DNA from 3 places in the Erwinia sp. INIA01 genome. Region 1 is predicted to be linked to each of the others. Evidence: predicted binding sites of a transcription regulator. Region 1 holds the regulator's gene; each other region holds the start of a gene.
What was found. Region 1 encodes PurR, which represses purine synthesis genes. Its sites were predicted from a motif close to CANGCAAACGTTTGCNTG; they were not measured.
Positions count from the first base shown of each region.

Region 2: a site for PurR is predicted at 1,955-1,972, ahead of purT (formate-dependent phosphoribosylglycinamide formyltransferase). Genes of this name have one in related genera too.
Region 3: a site for PurR is predicted at 1,664-1,681, ahead of tusA (sulfurtransferase TusA). Genes of this name have one in related genera too.

Region 1 is NZ_JAPDNC010000020.1:35,583-38,861, reverse strand. It holds gene OMR58_RS24315 (C40 family peptidase) at 1-474, shown strand, start outside; gene cydH (cytochrome bd-I oxidase subunit CydH) at 540-629, opposite strand; gene purR (HTH-type transcriptional repressor PurR) at 925-1,950, shown strand; gene punR (DNA-binding transcriptional activator PunR) at 1,974-2,888, opposite strand; gene punC (purine nucleoside transporter PunC) at 3,000-3,279, shown strand, end outside.
Region 2 is NZ_JAPDNC010000011.1:7,152-10,430, forward strand. It holds gene purT (formate-dependent phosphoribosylglycinamide formyltransferase) at 736-1,914, opposite strand; gene OMR58_RS18790 (YebG family protein) at 2,053-2,349, shown strand; gene OMR58_RS18795 (S9 family peptidase) at 2,468-3,279, shown strand, end outside.
Region 3 is NZ_JAPDNC010000003.1:456,956-460,234, forward strand. It holds gene iolE (myo-inosose-2 dehydratase) at 1-101, shown strand, start outside; gene OMR58_RS07565 (DcrB family lipoprotein) at 192-752, opposite strand; gene OMR58_RS07570 (7-cyano-7-deazaguanine/7-aminomethyl-7-deazaguanine transporter) at 855-1,520, opposite strand; gene tusA (sulfurtransferase TusA) at 1,756-2,001, shown strand; gene OMR58_RS07580 (zinc/cadmium/mercury/lead-transporting ATPase) at 2,065-3,279, opposite strand, start outside.

The DNA.
Region 1 (3,279 bases):
ATCGAGCGCGATGAGGCTGAATCCCCTGAATCACCGCTGAAGTTGAGCAAAGCGCACCGCGCGCGCTATCAGAAAGCGCGTGAAACGGCGATGAACAAACTGATGGGCCAGTTGGGTAAACCCTACCAGTGGGGAGGCGCATCACCGTCAACCGGTTTCGACTGTAGCGGACTGGTGTGGTATGCCTATAAGGACCTGGTGAAGTTTAAGATCCCGCGTACGGCAAATGAGATGTATCACCTGCGCGATGCTGCGCCGATCAAACGCGATAAACTGGAGAAAGGCGACCTGGTGTTCTTCCGCATCAACGGACGCGGTACCGCCGATCACGTTGGCGTATATCTTGGTGGTGGAAAATTCATTCAGTCACCGAGAACCGGCAAAGACATTCAGGTAAGCGCGCTGGGCGATGATTACTGGCAGGAGCACTATATTGGTGCCCGTCGAATGATGACGCCAAAAACAATTCGCTGATTGCGCAACGCGGTAAGCGATTGCTGAATTGCTAATCGGGAGGAGCCATGCTCCTCCCGATTTTTTTAGTGCAGAATAGCCGTAAAGCTAAATGCAATAATCATCAGTAGCGCACCCACCGTGGTCAGCAGTGAGAATTTCAGATCGGTACTCATCGTCTCTCCTTAATAACCCTGCAAAATGTATGCACAAAGATTTTCCCACAGTTCCCCGTAAAAATCTCGTTTTCTCTGCGCAGCCTTGTTAGAATTCCTCTTTTCCGTTGCGCAACAGTAGCGGATAACGGTTTTTGCCAGCTCTGCAGTCACTCTACGGACGATTTTTTCCCCTTTCCGACCCGTTGCGACAGCATCCAAACCACTTTGGTCTGGTGGGAAAAGGCTGCACCCAGGCAAACGTTTAACCAACCTGTTATCAAATAGTTACGATAACACCAGGAGCATAAGTTTAATGGCAACAATTAAGGATGTGGCAAAGCGAGCCGGGGTGTCTACAACCACGGTTTCCCACGTAATTAATAAAACGCGCTTTGTAGCCGAAGAGACCCGTGAAGCGGTGTGGGCAGCAATTAAGGAATTGCACTATTCCCCCAGCGCCGTGGCACGCAGTCTGAAGGTCAACCACACCAAAACCATCGGCCTGCTCGCCACCTCCAGCGAAGCGCCCTATTTTGCCGAAATTATTGAAGCCGTGGAAAACCGCTGCTTTGCCAAAGGCTATACCCTGATCCTTGGGAATGCACATAACGACCTGAACAAACAGCAGGCTTATCTGTCGATGATGGCGCAGAAGCGCGTCGACGGGCTGCTGGTGATGTGCTCTGAGTACCCGGATTCATTAATCTCGATGCTGGAAGACCACCGCAATATCCCGATGGTGGTCATGGACTGGGGTGAATCGCGCGGAGATTTCACCGATACCGTGCTGGATAACGCCTTTGAAGGCGGCTATCTGGCCGGGCGTTATCTGATTGAGCGTGGGCATCGTGATATCGGTGCCATCCCGGGACAGCTGGAGCGTAACACCGGCGGCGGTCGCCATGCGGGGTTCCTCAAGGCGCTGAACGAAGCCGGGATTACACTGCGTGAAGAGTGGCTGGTTCAGGGCGACTTTGAACCTGAATCCGGCTATCGGGCCATGCAGCAGATTCTGGGGCAGAAACAGCGCCCGACCGCCATCTTCTGCGGCGGCGACGTCATGGCGATGGGTGCAATTTGCGCCGCGGACGAGATGGGCCTGCGCGTTCCACAGGATATTTCAGTGATCGGCTATGATAACGTGCGCAACGCACGCTATTTCACACCGGCGCTGACCACGGTGCACCAGCCGAAAGAGCGGCTGGGAGAAACCGCGTTCGATATGCTGCTCGATCGCATCACCAGCAAGCGTGAAGAACCGCAGACCATTGAAGTTCATCCGTCACTGATTGAACGCCGCTCCGTGGCCGATGGTCCGTTCCGCGACTATCGCCGCTAATCCCTTGCTCGTTTACCGTTCGCTCAGGCGGACGGTTCACTCAGCCATTCAGCATTCAGCGTATCGCTGTCGCCAACATAATCCAGCAGCCAGCGCAGCGCCGGTGATGCACTCTGTTCCGACCAACTCAAGCAGCATGGGCTGATCGGGAACGGGTTTGCCAGCGTCAGTTCCGCAATTCCCCCTTCAGCAATCCAACCCTGGGCAAAGTGCCCCGGGATCATGCCGACGCACAGTCCGGCGCGCAGGCAGTCTAACGCGCTGTCCCAGTCCGGGACCACCAGCCGCCGCTGATTATCCAGCGTCCAGGTGTTACGCTTCGGCAACGCGCGCGAGGTGTCCTCCAGCGTCAGAGATGGCCATTCCCGCAGCAGATCGTCGCTAAGCGGTCCCGTCTGTTGCAATAAGGGATGATCCGCCTGCACGACACAGCGCCAGTTAAGGCTGCCCATATCGCGAAAGGCGAAGCGCCCGCCCACCGGCACCGCCTGCGTAGCCCCGATAGCCGCATCAACGCGGCCATCCGCCAGCGCATCCCATACGCCGTTAAACACTTCGGGGAAGATATGCAGTTCCATATCGGGGAAGTGACGGTAGAAATCGACGATAAGCTGACGGGTACGCTGCGGCCTGACGATGCGGTCAACGGCGATATTAATCTGACCGCGCCAGCCGTTAGCCACCTGCTGACAGCGGCGTCGTGTGGCAAGCATTTTTTTGATAACAAAACGCCCTTCTTCGCTGAACACCCGTCCCGCTTCTGTCAGTACCACATCGCGATGGCGGCGCTCAAACAGGCTGACGGCCAGCCACTGCTCCAGCTGGCGTACGGTATAGCTCACCGCAGAAGGCACGCGGTGAAGCTCAGCCGCTGCGGCGGTAAAACTGCCGGTTCTGGCAACGGCTTCAATCACTTCCAGAGAATGTTCTGACCACATCGCTTTGCCTGCAAATTTTTTCAACGGAACTGACGAATATTAGCGTTTCACAAGCGTAAGTGCATCCCTTTACACTCCCTGCGATAAAAAACTGCCCTGTACGAGTAAAATATGCCTTCAAAATTCTTTATCGTTTATCTGGCCATGCTGAGCATGCTGGGTTTCCTTGCTACCGATATGTACCTGCCCGCTTTTGGTGAGATGCAGCAGGATCTTGCCACCGGTTCTGGCGTTATCAGCGCCAGCCTGAGCATCTTCCTTGCCGGCTTTGCCTGCGCACAGCTGATTTGGGGATCACTGTCCGACCGCCTTGGCCGCAAGCCCGTGCTGCTGGTGGGGCTGGGAATGTTCGCCATCGGCTGTGCTGCCATGATGTGGGTGCATTCCGCCC
Region 2 (3,279 bases), on a different contig from region 1:
CGCATCCTCTGCGCAAGTCGGGCGTCCTCGCGTCATGCTGTGCGTGATGCCTTCGGCTCCGGCAGCGTGACTTTCGGGCCGGTATGGAGCGGGCGTCCTGCCCGCGCCAGCCCTGACGCTAACGTCCTGTTAGCGTCCCCGGTCCCGCTGTCTTCACCTCAGCGCTGTGGATTGTCCGGTTTGTGCAGAGGATGCCCCCTTCTTACATAGAGCTTGCGATCTGCTTCAGGTTATCAATTGTTGAGCCAACGGAACCAGATAGATTGCTAGCGGATGCAGATTCAAGCTTTCGAAGGGCAGACATCGAATGATTTATAAGCAACAGGGAGAGTTGGTAAGAGAGCACTAAGAAGCTTTACAGCCATAACGGGGTTCAGTCTCAGAAGATTAAGATATAGGTATTTGTTTTCTCATCCAGAAGTCACCAGATCTAAAAGCGGGCTGGTGGTTCCCCCGAACGGGCAATCCGCAGCGCAGAACGTAGAGAGGAAGCCAGGATTCGGTCGCATGGACGCGACCGAAAAGCACAGCCGGGCAGGACGCCCGTCTGTGCTGGTCCGAGAGGCTGAGGAACGAAGTGATGGCACCACGCAAAGCGTGGCGCGAGGACCCGCCCGAGCGGGGGAACCACCAGCCAGAGCGAGCACCGTTGTTCCAGACAATACAAGCCGCCAGAGCGGGGGACTATCAGCCAGCGTTAACACCACTGTCCCATCCAACGCAAGTAACGTTGAATTACCCGCTGACCTTGACGCTCGCCGCCGCTGCAACCGCACGCTGTACCGCGTCATCAATATCCGTACCGGTCGCCAGTGCTACACCCAGGCGGCGCTGACCGCGAATCTCCGGCTTACCGAACAGACGAACCTGCAAACCGGCACCTACAGCAGCCTGCAAATTGCCAAACTGAACGTTATCACTATCCAGCTGTGGCAGAATAACGGCAGAGGCCGACGGACCATACTGACGAATACCCCCAACCGGCAGGCCGAGGAACGCGCGAACGTGCAGGGCAAACTCGGAAACGTCCTGAGAAATCAGCGTCACCATCCCGGTATCGTGCGGGCGGGGGGAAACCTCGCTGAACACCACTTCATCGCCGCAAACAAACAGCTCAACGCCAAACAGGCCGCGCCCGCCGAGGGCTTCAACCACTTTGCGGGCGATGTCCTGCGCGCGCTGTAGAGCCAAATCGCTCATCTGCTGCGGCTGCCAGGACTCACGGTAATCGCCATCTTCCTGACGGTGACCGATTGGAGCACAGAAATGAACGCCGTCAACGGCGCTGATGGTCAGCAGCGTAATTTCAAAATCGAATTTCACCACGCCTTCAACAATCACACGGCCCGCACCGGCGCGGCCACCCTGCTGGGCATATTCCCAGGCTGCTTCCAGCTGCGAAGCTTCGCGGATAAAGCTCTGGCCTTTGCCGGAGGAACTCATTACCGGCTTAACGATGCACGGGAAGCCAATTTCATCGGCGGCGGCAAAGAAGGCTTCGCGGCTGTCGGCGAAGCGGTAGGTGGAGGTCGGTAACGACAACTCTTCGGCGGCGAGGAGACGAATGCCTTCGCGGTTCATGGTCAGCTTTGCCGCACGCGCGGTGGGGACAACGTGCTGGCCCTGTTTTTCCAGTTCAACCAGCATGTCGGTGGCGATGGCTTCGATTTCCGGCACGACGAAGTCCGGTTTTTCCTGGGCGATCAGGGCAGCCAGCGCGGCACCGTCCAGCATATTGATCACATGGCTGCGGTGGGCAACGTGCATGGCAGGGGCATCGGCGTAGCGGTCAACGGCGATCACTTCCACGCCAAGACGCTGGCATTCCAGCGCCACTTCCTTACCCAGTTCACCTGATCCTAACAGCATTACGCGAGTCGCCTGTGGGCGCAGCGCGGTTCCAAGAGTCGTCATAATCTCTACCTGATTGAATGGAAAAAACGCGCGCAGTATAAACGAAAACGTTTGCGTATTCATCCTGAACGCTAAACTTGAGTCAAATCCGCTTCAGTGATAGGCTGTATATAAACACAGTATAGCGAGAAGAAAATTATGGCTGTTGAAATTCAATACGTAGTCGTCAGAAAAGGTGAGGAAAAGATGACGTTTGCCAGCAAAAAAGAAGCCGATGCCTACGACAAAATGCTCGATATGGCCGAAGTTTTTTCTGAATGGCTGACCACCAGTCCGCTGGCGCTTGATGAGCAGCAGGGTGAAGCGCTGGGCCTGTATCTGGCAGAAAACAAAGATGCACTGCAGCACATTCTGCGCACCGGTAAAATGCCGGAAGAGGCTAACGCCGGTGAGCTTGAATCAGAAGAAGGCGATAGCAAACTGCGCGCGGTGTGATTTCCGGGCGTAGCATAAAAGGTGGTGGCTAATTTTACACCGGTTGTGCCTTCGGCTATTGGCAATCAGGCATCTTGCTGCCAGTCTTACAGGCAGGCACAGCAACCGTGAAAATATCATGACACCACCTAAAGCAAAGAAAGTCCCTCATGTGATGACTCAGCACGGTGACACGCGCTGCGACAACTATTATTGGCTGCGCGATGACCAACGGGAAGATCCGGAAATTATCGCGTGGCTCAAAGCAGAAAATGAGTACGGCGACAGCTTGCTGGAACCGCAAAAGGCGTTGCAGGCGGAACTGCTGCAGGAGATCATCGATCGCATTCCTCCGCGCGACCAGTCGGTTCCCTACGTAAAAAATGGCTATCGCTACCAGAGCCGCTATGAAGAGGGCAACGAGTACGCCATTTACAGCCGTCAGCCTGCGGAAACCGCCAACCCCGAACAGTGGGAAACGCTGGTCGATGCCAACCAGCGCGCGGCGGAAAGTGAGTTTTATGCACTTGGCAGCCTGGCGATTACCCGTGATAACCAGATCCTGGCTCTGGCTGAAGATTTTCTCTCTCGCCGCATCTACAGCATTCATTTCCGCCACCTGCAGGATGAGCGCAGCTTTGACGATGTGCTGGAAGGTGTGACTGCCGGCATGACCTGGGCGAATGACTCGCAAACGCTCTACTACGTGCGCAAGCATCCGAAGACGCTGCTACCTTACCAGGTCTGGCGGCATACGCTGGGCACCGCGCAGGAAAGCGATCGGCTGGTCTACGAGGAGCTGGACGACACCTTCTATGTCGGCCTGTATAAGACCACCTCCGAGCAGTTTATTGCTATTTCACTCAACAGCAGCACCACCAGTGAAATCCTGTTGCTGGATGCGAATGTGCCGGATGCCAAACCGGTGATGTTCAGTCCGCGCCGTAAAGA
Region 3 (3,279 bases), on a different contig from region 1:
GCTGGATGGTAGTGGAAGCCGAGCAGGACCCTGCGCTGGCTAACCCGTTTGAATACGCGGTAAAAGCACGTAAATACATTCGCGAAACGGCCGGTCTGTAAGCGCCTGACGTAAAAAAACCTCCCACTTCTGAAACGGGCTTCTGTTGAAGCCCGATGACGAAGATGGGAGGTTTTTTTGTGAGCGCAGTATTACTTCAGCTGAAGCGTTTTCAGGATATTTCCCGCTTCGGTCTGCGCGGCCTGCTGATCGTCTCCCGGCAGGGAGATCTGCATGGTCAGCAGTTTGCCATCTACTTTGCCCATCACCAGCGAAGACCAGACGGTCTGATTGTTAGCGGAGATCACCGTATCCAGCTGCTGTAGCTGCTGGTCGTTAACGGTAATTTCTTTATTGGTCACCACCTGCAGCTGAGGCGCGCGGCTACGCTGCTGCTCGATCATGCGTTTTGACAGGTCTTCCAGCGTATCGTTGCTGCTGTCGCCTTCGATGACAATGATCGCTTTCTGGCCTGATTCATCGGCGTAAACGTGCATATTATTGGCCTGAGTACCCAGCTTGCCGCTTTTGTCACTCATGCCGGCAGGCAGCGCGAAGCTCAGTTTGCCGTCCATCAGTGAAACGGTCTGGCTGCTCTGACTTGCCTGGCTGCTGGCATTTTTATCCGCAGCGGCGGTGTCACTCTTGCCATCGCAGGCGGCCAGGCCAACTACCAGTAAACTTACTCCGGCATATTTCAGTAGGTTACGCATCAGGGTCCCTTTGTTAGTCATCACTTAAGATATCAGGCACTTATACAATAGCATTCAGCGTGTAAAAGCAACTTATCTTGCGTGACATTGTGTGTAACCAGCTTACCCAAAATTAACCTGTGGACCATTGGATTTTTCTGCTAATCGCTTCAGCGTGGCGTTGAGCAGCAGGCCATAGGCAGGCAGGAAGAAAATCATGCAGATCATGACTTTAAAGCAGTAATCCACCATGGCGATCTCTACCCAGTGGGTTGCCATAAACGGATCGGTGCTCTGGTAGAAAGCAATGAAGAAGAAGGCTGCCGTATCGCTGATATTGCCAAGGAACATCGCCGCCGCCGGTGCCATCCACCAGGCGGCTTTCTGCCGCAGGCGGTTAAAGACATAAATATCGAGGATCTGACCCAGCGCGTAGGCCATAAAGCTGGCACAGGCGATGCGGGCTACAAAGATATTCATCTCTTTCAGTGAGTCCACTCCCTGCCATTCCCCCTGAAAATAGAGCGCGGAAATCAGGTAGGAGATAAACAGGGCCGGGATCATCACCGCCAGGATAATGCGACGCGCCAGCGGGGCACCGAAAATTCGTACCGTCAGATCGGTGGCAAGGAAGATAAACGGGAAGCTGAACGCGCCCCAGGTGGTGTGCAGACCAAAAATGGAAACCGGCAGCTGGACCAGATAGTTGCTGGAGGTGATCACCAGCAGATGAAACAGACTGAGCCAGATCAGCGCGTGGGTACGCTGACGCGAAGTAAATGCGATCATATTGAGCCTTTTTAAGATCAATGGGGTGAGGGAACCCAGTTTAAATTTAAGACGCACTGGCCGTATTGACGGCCGCACATCAGTCGCTTGCGCGATTTTGCGGCATATTACCCGGTTGTGCTGCTATTGCAATGGTTAATTTTAGCGCAAACGTTATCGTCCGATAGCGCTGTTGCGCCCCGGCCGTCCGGCGGTAGAATAGCGGCTGTTTGTTATCATTACTGTTGAGAATCTCATGAGCGACCTTTTCGCTAACCCCGATAAGACCCTTGATGCGTTGGGCCTGCGCTGCCCGGAACCGGTCATGATGGTGCGTAAAACCGTGCGCCATATGCAGGAGGGCGAAACGCTGTTGATTATTGCTGACGACCCGGCGACTACGCGCGATATCCCCGGTTTCTGCCGATTTATGGAGCATACGCTGCTGGCACAGAATACCGACGCGCTACCGTATCGTTATCTGCTGAAGAAAGGCGTTTAAGGGAGCCTTTTCGGCTCCCCTGAATTAACGGCTCTGGGCGAATAGCTATCGCCCTGGCTACAGTTACGATCTGCGGCGCAGCAGCCGCAGGGCGTTAGCGGTCACTAATGCCGTTGCACCCGAATCCGCCAGCACCGCCAGCCACAGCCCGGTGATCCCCAGCAGGGTGGTCAGCAGGAACACCGCCTTCAGCCCCAGCGCGATGGTAATGTTCTGGCGAATATTGGCGTGAGTGGCACGCGACAGGCCAATCATCGCCGCCAGCCCGGTAAGCCGGTTATGAGTCAGCGCCGCGTCAGCCGTTTCCAGCGCCACATCGCTGCCGCTGCCCATTGCAATACCAATCGTTGCTGCCTTCATGGCTGGCGCATCGTTGATGCCGTCGCCAACCATTGCCACCGGCTGCTGCTGGTTAAGCGCGCTGACCGCCGCCACCTTATCTTCCGGCAGCAGGCTGGCGCGGTAGTCAATGCCCAGTTCACCGGCAATAGCCGCCGCAGCCCGTGGATTATCTCCGGTCAGCATCACACCCTGAATGCCCATTGCTTTTAGTTCTGCCAGCGCGTTTCTGGCATCTTCACGCAGGGTATCGCGCAGCGCGATCAGGCCATAAAGCTGCTCTGTATCGTGCAGGATCACCACCGTATTGCCCGCGCTTTCCAGCGCCTCAACGGCGGATCGATGTTGAGCCAGTCGTTCTGCATCGACTTTTGACGGCGCGCTGATTGAAAGTAAGCGATTGCTCACTATTGCTTCTACTCCGCTACCGGCAAGCGCCCGCTGTTCCGTGGCGGCAGGTAAAGTTAGCCTGCGCTCTGCGGCGGCAGCGACAATGGCCTGCGCCAGCGGATGCGAGGAACCCTGCTCAATCGCCGCTGCCGTTGACAGCAGCCACGCTTCATCCTGCTGTGCAAACGGCTGAATGGCGGTGACCCGGGGCTTACCCTCGGTGAGCGTACCGGTTTTATCAAAGGCGATGGTGCGAACGCTACCCAGGCTTTCCAGCGCTGCGCCGCCCTTAATTAACGCACCGCGGCGGGTTGCCGCCGCCAGTCCGGACGTAATCGCGGCAGGGGTGGAGATCACCAGCGCACACGGGCAGCCGATCAGCAGCAGCGTTAACCCTTTATAGATCCACGGCTGCCATTCCGTGCCCATCAGCAGCGGCGGGATAACGGCAACGGCCAGCGCCAGCGCCATAATCACCGGGGTATAGACACGGCTGAAGCGATCGAGGAAGCGTTCAATCGGTGCACGTCGCTCCTCCGCTTCTTCAAT